One region of the Fundidesulfovibrio terrae genome, then DNA from elsewhere that is predicted to be linked to it. Evidence: predicted binding sites of a transcription regulator. Region 1 holds the regulator's gene; each other region holds the start of a gene.
What was found. Region 1 encodes sigma-54, which starts transcription at its own class of promoters, with help from an activator protein. Its sites were predicted from a motif close to CTGGCACGGNNNNTGCTT; they were not measured.

Region 1 (2,202 bases):
ATGGGGCTCAAGCTCTGCCAGCACGCCGGGATCGACGTGGCCGTGATCAGTGGCCTGGGCAACATCCAGGCCCAGCATCGCCTGCGGGAGCTGGGCATCCGCGAATTCCACGGCGGCCACCTGCGCAAGCTCCCCGTTCTCGAAGAACTCCTTTCCGCGAAACATCTTGATTTGAACGAAGTGGCCTACATGGGCGACGACTGGCTGGACGCCCAGGTGATGAGCCGCGTGGGCCTTGCCATGGCCCCGGTGGACGCCCAGCCGGAAATCCTGCGCCTGGCGGCCTGGGTGTCCAAACGTCCTGGGGGCAGCGGGGCCGTGCGCGACGCCGTGCGCTTCCTGCTCATGGCCAAGGGCAAGCTGGGCGCCCTGTGGCGGCGCTGGCTCGTCTAGCCTCTCGCCCGCCATATCGCCGCCCAAGCCAGCGAAACTATACTGGATTCCAAAGGGGCGAGCCCCTAAGGCCTAAGGAGGCTTTTCCCCTGATCCGCTACGCTCCACCGCGCTACAGCCTCCCGCCCACTGTTGTGAATTCCCGTCAAGTCTTGCCACCCCCGCCTTTTTAGTGCATAACCGCCACGGTTGAACGGTGGTCCGGCATTTTTCTTGCTTGCCGCAGAACTTTCACGAGGACAGACGCACGCATGGCCCTTGAGCTCAGACAGCAACTCAAGCTTTCGCAGCAGCTGGTGATGACACCCCAGCTGCAGCAGGCCATCAAGCTGTTGCAGCTCTCCCGGCTGGAGCTGGTTGAGACCGTGCAGCAGGAGATGCTCGAGAATCCCCTGCTGGAAGAGGTCCAGGTCGACGACGAGCGCCCCGAGCCCACCATCGCCGAGGATTCCCACGCGCCTGACGCCACCCAGGAAGAGGGGGCCATGCAGCGCGAGCTCATGAAGACCGCCGAATGGGACGACTACATCGGCGACTTCGCTTCCACCTCCCGCCAGGCCACGGTGCGCGAGTACGAGGCCCCGGAGGAGGGCATGTCCTTCGAGGCCAGGCTGGCCTCCAAGACCTCGCTCGAGGGCCATCTCTCCTGGCAGATCAACCTCTCCCCCTTCACCGAACGCCAGCGAGTCATCGCCGACGACATCGTGGGCAACCTGGACTCCGTGGGCTACCTACAGTCCACCGTGGAAGAGATCGCCGCCACCACCGGCGCCACCCCCGAAGAGGTGGAGGTGGTCCTGCACGCCCTGCAGCGCTTCGACCCGGTGGGGATCGCCGCGCGCACCCCGCAGGAGTGCCTGCTCACCCAGTTGGAAGTTTACGGCTACACCGACCCGGTGCTCCTGGAGATCGTGCGCGAGCACCTGGAGGACCTGGAAAAGAAGCGCTACAAGCCCCTGGCCAAGAAGTTCCGCATCACCCTCGAGGACATCAAGGAATACCTGGACATCATCCAGACCCTCGACCCTCTGCCAGGCTCACACTTCAGCTCCTCCGATCCGGTCTACGTGAGTCCCGACGCCTACGTGTACAAGTACGGCGAGGACTTCATCATCGTGCTCAACGAGGACGGCCTGCCCAAGCTCCAGCTTTCCCCCTATTACATGGAGGACATGAGCCGTTCCAGCGGGAGCAAGGACAAGGACTACCTCCAGGACAAGATGCGCTCGGCCCAGTGGCTCATGAAGAGCCTGTACCAGCGCCAGCGGACGTTGTTCAAGGTCCTGGAATCGATAGTGAAATTTCAGCGGGACTTCTTCGAGGACGGGGTTACGAAATTAAAGCCCCTCATCCTCAAGGACGTGGCCGACGACATCGGCATGCACGAATCCACTGTGAGCCGCATCACCACGAGCAAATACGTGGCCACCCCGCACGGCATCTACGAACTCAAGTTTTTCTTCAACTCCGCCCTGGAGTTGGACGACGGCACTTCCGTGGGTTCGGAGTCGGTGAAGGCGCTCATCAAGCAGCTCATCTCCGGCGAGGATCCCAAGAAGCCCGTGAGCGACGAGCAGATCGCGGACACCCTCAAGCAGAAGCTGCAGGTCAACATCGCCCGCCGTACCGTGGCCAAGTACCGCATGGCCATGGGCATCGACTCCTCGTCCAAGCGCAAGGAAGTCTTGTAATCACGCCGCGCGTCTTTTCGCGGCCACACCTCGGAGGTAGATATGAACATTGCTTTCTATTTCAAGAATTTTGAGCCGTCCCCCGGTCTGCGCGAATACGCCGCCAAGCGTTTCGACA
Region 2 (2,202 bases), on a different contig from region 1:
AGGCCGCTTCTTGCCGGCCATGAACATCTGGGGTTCGAGGGGCAAATCCTTACCCTTGAGCATGAGGTTGAAGTACACCCATTTGAACATCATCTTGCCCCAGTAGTTCATGTAGGACTCTTCCAGCAAGGCGAAGGGTCCGATTCCGGGGAACGGATATTTGCCCGGCAGAGGCTCGACCTTGTAGTTGAAGTCGATGAGGGCGGCCTTCTCGTAGCCGGTGACGATGAAGCAGTTGGAGTGGCCGTCGAACTCGGGGCGGGGCTCCAGGCCCTCGATGTCGCGGTGCAGGTTTTCCACCAGCACGTCGGCCTCGAAGTGGGTCACGGAACCGGCCTTGGAAGTGGGCACGTTGGTGGCGTCGCCCAGGATGTACATGTTCTCGTAATCCACCGACTTCAGGGTGTTGTGGTGGGTCTTCATGTAGCCCATGGGATCGCCGATGTCGGAGTCGATGATCACCTGGGAACCGAAGTTGGGCGGGATGGCCACCAGCAGGTCGTACTCGACCTCGTCGCCCTTCATGGATTCCATCACGCCGCGCTCGGCGTCGACGGCCGCGATCTCGAAGTTGGGGGTGATCTTGATGTTCTTCTCTTCGCAGATCTTGCCCAGGGCGGCGGCGGCAACCGGCTTGGTGAAGGCGCCGGTGAGCGGGGTGACCAGCTCGATCTCGATGTTGTGGCGGGTGCCTTCGGTCATGAAGAACCAGTCGGCCAGGAACAGGAACTCCAGGGGCGCGACGGGGCACTTGATGGGCATCTCGGCGATGTTCAGGACCAGCTTGCCCTTTTCGAACCGGGCCAGCTTGTGGGCCAGGTCCACCGCGCCGTTGGGGGTGTAGAAATCGTGGATGTTCTTCTTCCAGCCGTCCATCATGCCTTCGATCTCGTCGGGCATGATGCGGCAGCCGGTGGACACGACGATCCAGTCGTACTCGTACTTGCCGTTGGTGGTGGTGACGACCTTTCCAACGGGATCGACGTTGCTGATCTCTTCGTTGACGAAGTTCACGCCGGCCGGGATGAAGCCGGACAGAGGACGGATGCAGTCCTTGATGTCATAGATACCGAAAGGCACGAAGAGCCAGCCGGGCTGGTAGTGGTTGACCGTGTTGCGGTCGATGACGGTGATGCTCCACTCTTTCTCGTCCAGCTTCTGGCGCATCTTGTTGGCGATTATGCAACCGCCGGCGCCGGCACCAAGAATAACAAGCTTTTTCATGTCCTAACGGCTCCTCTGGTGGTTTGAAACCTAGGTTTTCCGATAACCCCCAAGCGTCCCTGGGGAGTCCCCAATTTCCGCGTACGAAGGCCCTAAAGCAAGGCTCGGGCCAGGGGGCGCGATCAAAAATAGTATAATTATATCAGTAATATAAATCCTAAAGACCACCCCAGGAATACCCGCCGGACAGCAACATCGGTTGACAACGACCATGGGGACACCCGCAAAACCAAGAAAAGGCGCGGACCGCCTGAAACGGCAACATTCGTTGTCACGTCAGCATTTGTTGCGGTACGTTTCGCTGCGGCCAGGCGCGCGCGAGCCGCTAAGGAGGAATAAACAGCCGGAACCGGCTCGGAATTTTAGTTTTTCTTTACTCCGGCGTCCGAAATGGACTATGGGAATGGCATGTTCGTACTCCGTTCGGACCTTCAGCCCCGGCGCGGGGCGATCACCAGACGAGGACACGCCGCATGACGCCCATGGACACATCCATCGCCGCCGCCCTCTCCCCATGGGAGCCGGGGGGCTTAAGCCTCTTCGTGTTCGCCGTGCTGGTGGGGGGGCTCATCGCCACCCTGCTGGTGCTGACCCGGCTGGTGAATCCGCCCAGGAGGAGCCCCGAGAAGGACCGGCCCTACGAGTGCGGGATCATCCCCACCGACGAGCCCGCCTTCCGCTATCCGGCCCCGTTCTCGCTGGTGGCCATGGTCTTTCTGATCTTCGATGTGGAAACCGCCTTCATCTACACCTGGGCCGTTTCCTTCGACGCCATAACCGCCGCGAGCTTCATGGGGATCGCCGTATTCATCGGCGTGCTGCTTTTAAGCCTCTGGTATCTCTGGCTCAAGGGAGGGCTCCAATGGGGCATGGCCAGCAGACGATGACCGCGCCCGGCTCGGCGCCGCAAAACGCGGTGGACCTCGCCGTGGACTGGTGCCGGGCCAACAGCCTCTGGCCGTTCTTCTTCGGGCTTTC
Region 3 (2,202 bases), on a different contig from region 1:
ACAAGGCCCAGCGCGGCCAGGGCGGCGCTTTCGGTGGCCGCGGCGCCGTAGAATATGTCGAAGCTGTAGCTGTCGCCGGCGGCCAGGGTGCCGAAGTTGAACCGGAAGTAGGCGCCGTGGTCGGACGGCCCCACATCGGTGAAGTCGGTATTGGTGGTGCCGGAGGTCAGCGCGGCGGTAGCCCCGAGCGGGTTGGCCGTGGCGAAGCCATTGTCATGGGAGAGCTCGAGCAGGGTGGTGGTCGCCGTGCCCTTGATAGTTACGAATTCGCTGAATTCCGTGGGCGGAATGTCCCAGTCCATGACGCGCACGTACTTGACGTCGGTCAGGGCGGACGCGCCGGTGTTCTGGATGGTCACATGGTCCACGAACAGGGAGTTTGGCACGGCGGCCGTGGGAGAATACGCCTGGGTCACCTTGAGATCCGGCAGGCTGGTCAGCGTCACCACGGAGGTGATGTTGGTCGCGGAAGACGTGAACGACTGCACGGTGAGGTTCTGGACGCCGTCGGTGGAGACGTTGGCGTAGCCGCTGGCGGCGTTGTTGGCCGAAACGCCCCATCCTTCGCACAGGCAGCCCGGAGCGGTCGCGTCACGGTAGCTTCCGTCCGGGAACTTGTAGGCTATGCCCAGCGCGGAAGCATTGCTGGGGAGGCCTGCTACCCCTGACGAAGTGTTGAGGTGGCCTTGGTCGTTGACGCCGAGAGCGATGCTGCCGTCAGGGCTGAAGATGAACGCGCCGGCCAAGGCGACGCTGCACCAGCCGATGGCAAACACGCCAGCCAGGATGATGGTAGAGAGAATTCTTTTCATAACTCCCCTCACAAGTGTTGCGATTATTACGTCACGACTTTCCCCTTTTTTTGAGCATGCTGCTTGCTTCACGAGCCAGTTCGTATGCACTGTCGATCAAGTTCCATGCCACCAAGTATCTTGCCGGAATCGGGATTTAAATTCCGCGCAACTGGCGGCGAATGGTTCGGACTGTAAAACAATCTTCGGGTAGGTTGTCAAAATTTCCGACAATCGAGGGAGGGATGCCGCATGCCGGAGGGCCGGAGTTCCATGGGAGCTGCCGATCAAAAAACAGGGCCAGGGCGGCATCCGCCGCTCTGGCCCTGGAAAGGCTCGCATCCGCCCCGAACAGGCAGGCATGGCCGAAAACAGTGATCCGGATCGGGGTTTACGCCCCGCTTGCTCTTAGTTCTTTCCTTCTAGTTCCCGGGCGGCCTTTTCCACTCCCGCCGCGAAGCCTTCCCGTGCCGCCTTGATCTTGCCTTCCAGCGCCTTGTCGTTCAGGGCCAGAATCTGCGCGGCCAGCCAGGCGGCGTTGCGGGCTCCGGCCTTGTCGATGGCCAGGGTGCCCACCGGGAACCCTGGGGGCATCTGCACCGTGGCCAGCAGGGCGTCCATGCCGCCCAGGGGCGAGGCGTTCACGGGCACGCCCAGCACCGGCTTCGTGGTGCGCGCGGCCACGGCCCCGGCCAGGTGGGCGGCCATGCCCGCGGCGCAGATGAACACCTGGCAGCCGTCGGCTTCCAGGTCGCGGATGAGCTTCTCGGTGCGATCCGGGGTGCGGTGGGCGCTGGTGACGGTGTAAAGGTGCTCGATGCCCAGGTCCGAGAGCACGTCGGAGCAGGGCTGCATGATGTCCTTGTCGGAGATGGATCCGATAAAAATAGCGACCTTGGTCATTGCCGGGTCCTCGTGATTCCCTTGGCGCCGATGTCCCGCCTGAAGTACGCCTTGTCGAAACTCACGGCTGAAACGGCTTTGTAAGCGTTGGCCTGGGCCTGGGCCAGGTCGTCCCCCAGGGCGGTGACGCCGAGCACGCGGCCTCCAGTGGTCGAAAGCGTGCCGCCTTCAAGCTTGGCTCCGGCCACGAAGACCTTGACTCCGTCCGCCTTGTCGGCCTCCTCGATGCCGGAGATGGTCATGCCCTTGGGGTAGGTTCCGGGATAGCCACCGGCGGCCATGACCACGCACAGCGCGGTTTTGGGGCTCCAGGCGACCATCTCAGGCGAGAGCTCGCCCGAGGCGGCGGCCAACATGATCCGGGCGATGTCCGAATCCAGGCGCATGAGCAGCGGCTGACACTCGGGGTCGCCGAAGCGGACGTTGTATTCCAGCACGAAGGGGCCGTCCTTGGTCATCATGAGCCCGGCGTAAAGCACGCCCTTGAAGGGGTGTCCCTTGGCGGCCA
Region 4 (2,202 bases), on a different contig from region 1:
TCTTGAGCGGGATTCCGGGGATGCCCATGGCCGTGGCCAGGATCACCGGCAGGAGCGCCGTGGTGTGGGCGGTGAGGCTCGCGAACATGTAGTGGATGAAGAAGAACAGAAGGATGAGCGCCACCATGAGGGCGTTCACCGAGAAGCCGGACATGGCTCCGGCGGCCAGGGCGGCGAACCACTTGAGGAAGCCCACCTTGCTCAGCCCGTCGGCCAGGGCCACCAGGGTGCCGAACCAGCAGAGCACGTTCCAGGCGGTCTTATGGCTGATGATGTCCTCCCAGCTGACCACCTTGGTGAGGATCATGAGCGACAGGGCCATGAGGGCCACGACGGTGGCGTCGAAGAGCTTGCCTCCGAAAATCCACAGCACCAGGGCGAACACGGCGAGCCCGGCCATGGTGAGCTCCCTGGCGGTGATGGAGCCCATCTTGGCCAGTTCCGCGCCGGCCCACTTGGGAGCGTCCTCGCTGCGTTTGATTTCGGGCGGATAGATTATGTAGATCAGGTAGGGCAGGGCCAGAAACAGCAGGATGCAGGCCGGCGCCAGGGAGACGAACCATTCGGTCCAGCCGATGGTGAGCTTGGTGGTCTTTTCCAAGAGCGACAGGGCCAGCAGGTTGGGGGCCAGGGCCGTCAGGAACATGGTGCTGGTGACGCAGGTGGTGGCCAGGGCGGTCCACATGAGGTAGCCGCCGATCTTGCGCGCGCCGCTCTCGGGCGTGGAGCCGTAGAGAGGCGGGATGTTCTTGATGATGGGGAAGATCACGCCGCCGCTCCGGGCGGTGTTGGACGGGGTGAAGGGGGCCAGGGCCAGGTCGGCCAGGGCCACGGCGTAGCCCAGGCCCAGGGTGCTCTTGCCCAGCGTCTTGATGAGGAACAAGGCGATGCGCTTGCCCAGGCCCGTCTTTTCGTAGCCCATGGCGAACATGAAGGCCACGAAGATGAGCCACACCGTGCTGTTGGAGAATCCGGACAGGGCCCAGCGCACGGCGTCGGCCGGAAGGGGGGCCTTGTCGGCCTGGGCGGGCACCAGGTTGAGGGCCGCAGCCAGGGTGACGCCGATCAAGCCCGCGGCGGCGGCCGGGATGGGCTCGATGACCAAGGCCGCGATCACGGCGACGAACAGGGCGAAATAGTGCCAGGCGTAGGGCTGCAGTCCCTGGGGCGTGGGAATGAACCAGAGGATTGCCCCGATGGCCAGTGGGAGTATGGCCTTCCAGTCGAGTTTCATGCGGCTTGCTCCTTTGCGTTTGGCTGCCCGATTCCTTTGAACCGGACGAAAATTGATCGGCCTCCGTTGCTTTCAATTTTGAAAAGCAGAAAACGTTCCAAAAATAACACTTAATTATATCGATATGTTAACAAGTTGTGTTGTTCGTGTGAAACGAATATGTTTCACCATGTCTCAAATGGTTTCATCATGTTTCATTGTGTCGCATACAAGGAGTTCCTGATGACCTCCATTGCCTTCATGGCCTTGAACGAAACCATGTTCGAGTGTGCCCGCGATGTGCTCAAAGGCGCTCACGATGATGTCCGGCTGGCTGTGGGCCTCATGGGCGGGGCCGTGGACGTGGCGCGCAACTTCGCAGCGGCGGGGGTGGAGGTCGTCATTTCGCGCGGGGCCACGGCCCGGTGCGTCCAGGCCGCCTTGCCGGACCTCTCCGTGGTGGACATGTCCACATCCAGCCTGGACCTCCTTTCGGCCATCCACAAGGCCCAGGCCAAGGCGGAGCGCGTGGCCGTGGTGGCCTTCCCTCCCATGTCCGACGGGGCGCGCGAGATCGGGGACATGCTCGGCGCGGACGTGGGCGTCTACCAGTGGGACCGGGAGGAGGACATCGCCCGGGCCGTGCTCGAGGCCCGGGCCGACGGGGCCGGGATCGTGGTGGGCGGCTACATCATGGCCCTTATCGCCAGACGGCTCGGCGTGCCCTGCCAGCCCGTGGAGAGCAGCCCCCAGTCCATCCTGGCCGCCGTGCGCGAGGCCAAGCGCATCGCCCACGGCAGGGGCGTGGAGAAGGCCAAGAGTTCGCTCATGCGGGCCGTGCTCACCTCCACGGACAACGGCATCGTGGCCGTGGACCGGCGCGGCCAGGTCACGGTGTTCAACCCCGTGGCGGGCAGGCTCCTGCGCATGACCGAGGCCGACGCGCTGGGGCGTCCGGTGTCGGACGTGTGGCACCGCTCGGGCCTGCC

Region 2: a site for sigma-54 is predicted at 1,320-1,337, ahead of sqr (type III sulfide quinone reductase, selenoprotein subtype). Genes of this name have one in related genera too.
Region 3: a site for sigma-54 is predicted at 907-924, ahead of ML540_RS10590 (PEP-CTERM sorting domain-containing protein). Genes of this name have one in related genera too.
Region 4: a site for sigma-54 is predicted at 1,318-1,335, ahead of ML540_RS09480 (anion permease). Genes of this name have one in related genera too.

The regions. Positions count from the first base shown of each region.
Region 1 covers NZ_JAKZFS010000005.1:21,055-23,256, forward strand. Annotated here, with positions in the region: gene ML540_RS14830 (KdsC family phosphatase) at 1-393, shown strand, start outside; gene rpoN (RNA polymerase factor sigma-54) at 645-2,084, shown strand; gene hpf (ribosome hibernation-promoting factor, HPF/YfiA family) at 2,127-2,202, shown strand, end outside.
Region 2 covers NZ_JAKZFS010000003.1:293,179-295,380, forward strand. Annotated here, with positions in the region: gene sqr (type III sulfide quinone reductase, selenoprotein subtype) at 1-1,224, opposite strand, end outside; gene ML540_RS12140 (NADH-quinone oxidoreductase subunit A) at 1,698-2,111, shown strand; gene ML540_RS12145 (NADH-quinone oxidoreductase subunit B/C/D) at 2,087-2,202, shown strand, end outside.
Region 3 covers NZ_JAKZFS010000002.1:766,933-769,134, forward strand. Annotated here, with positions in the region: gene ML540_RS10590 (PEP-CTERM sorting domain-containing protein) at 1-812, opposite strand, end outside; gene purE (5-(carboxyamino)imidazole ribonucleotide mutase) at 1,200-1,694, opposite strand; gene purD (phosphoribosylamine--glycine ligase) at 1,691-2,202, opposite strand, start outside.
Region 4 covers NZ_JAKZFS010000002.1:520,193-522,394, forward strand. Annotated here, with positions in the region: gene ML540_RS09480 (anion permease) at 1-1,234, opposite strand, end outside; gene ML540_RS09485 (sigma 54-interacting transcriptional regulator) at 1,457-2,202, shown strand, end outside.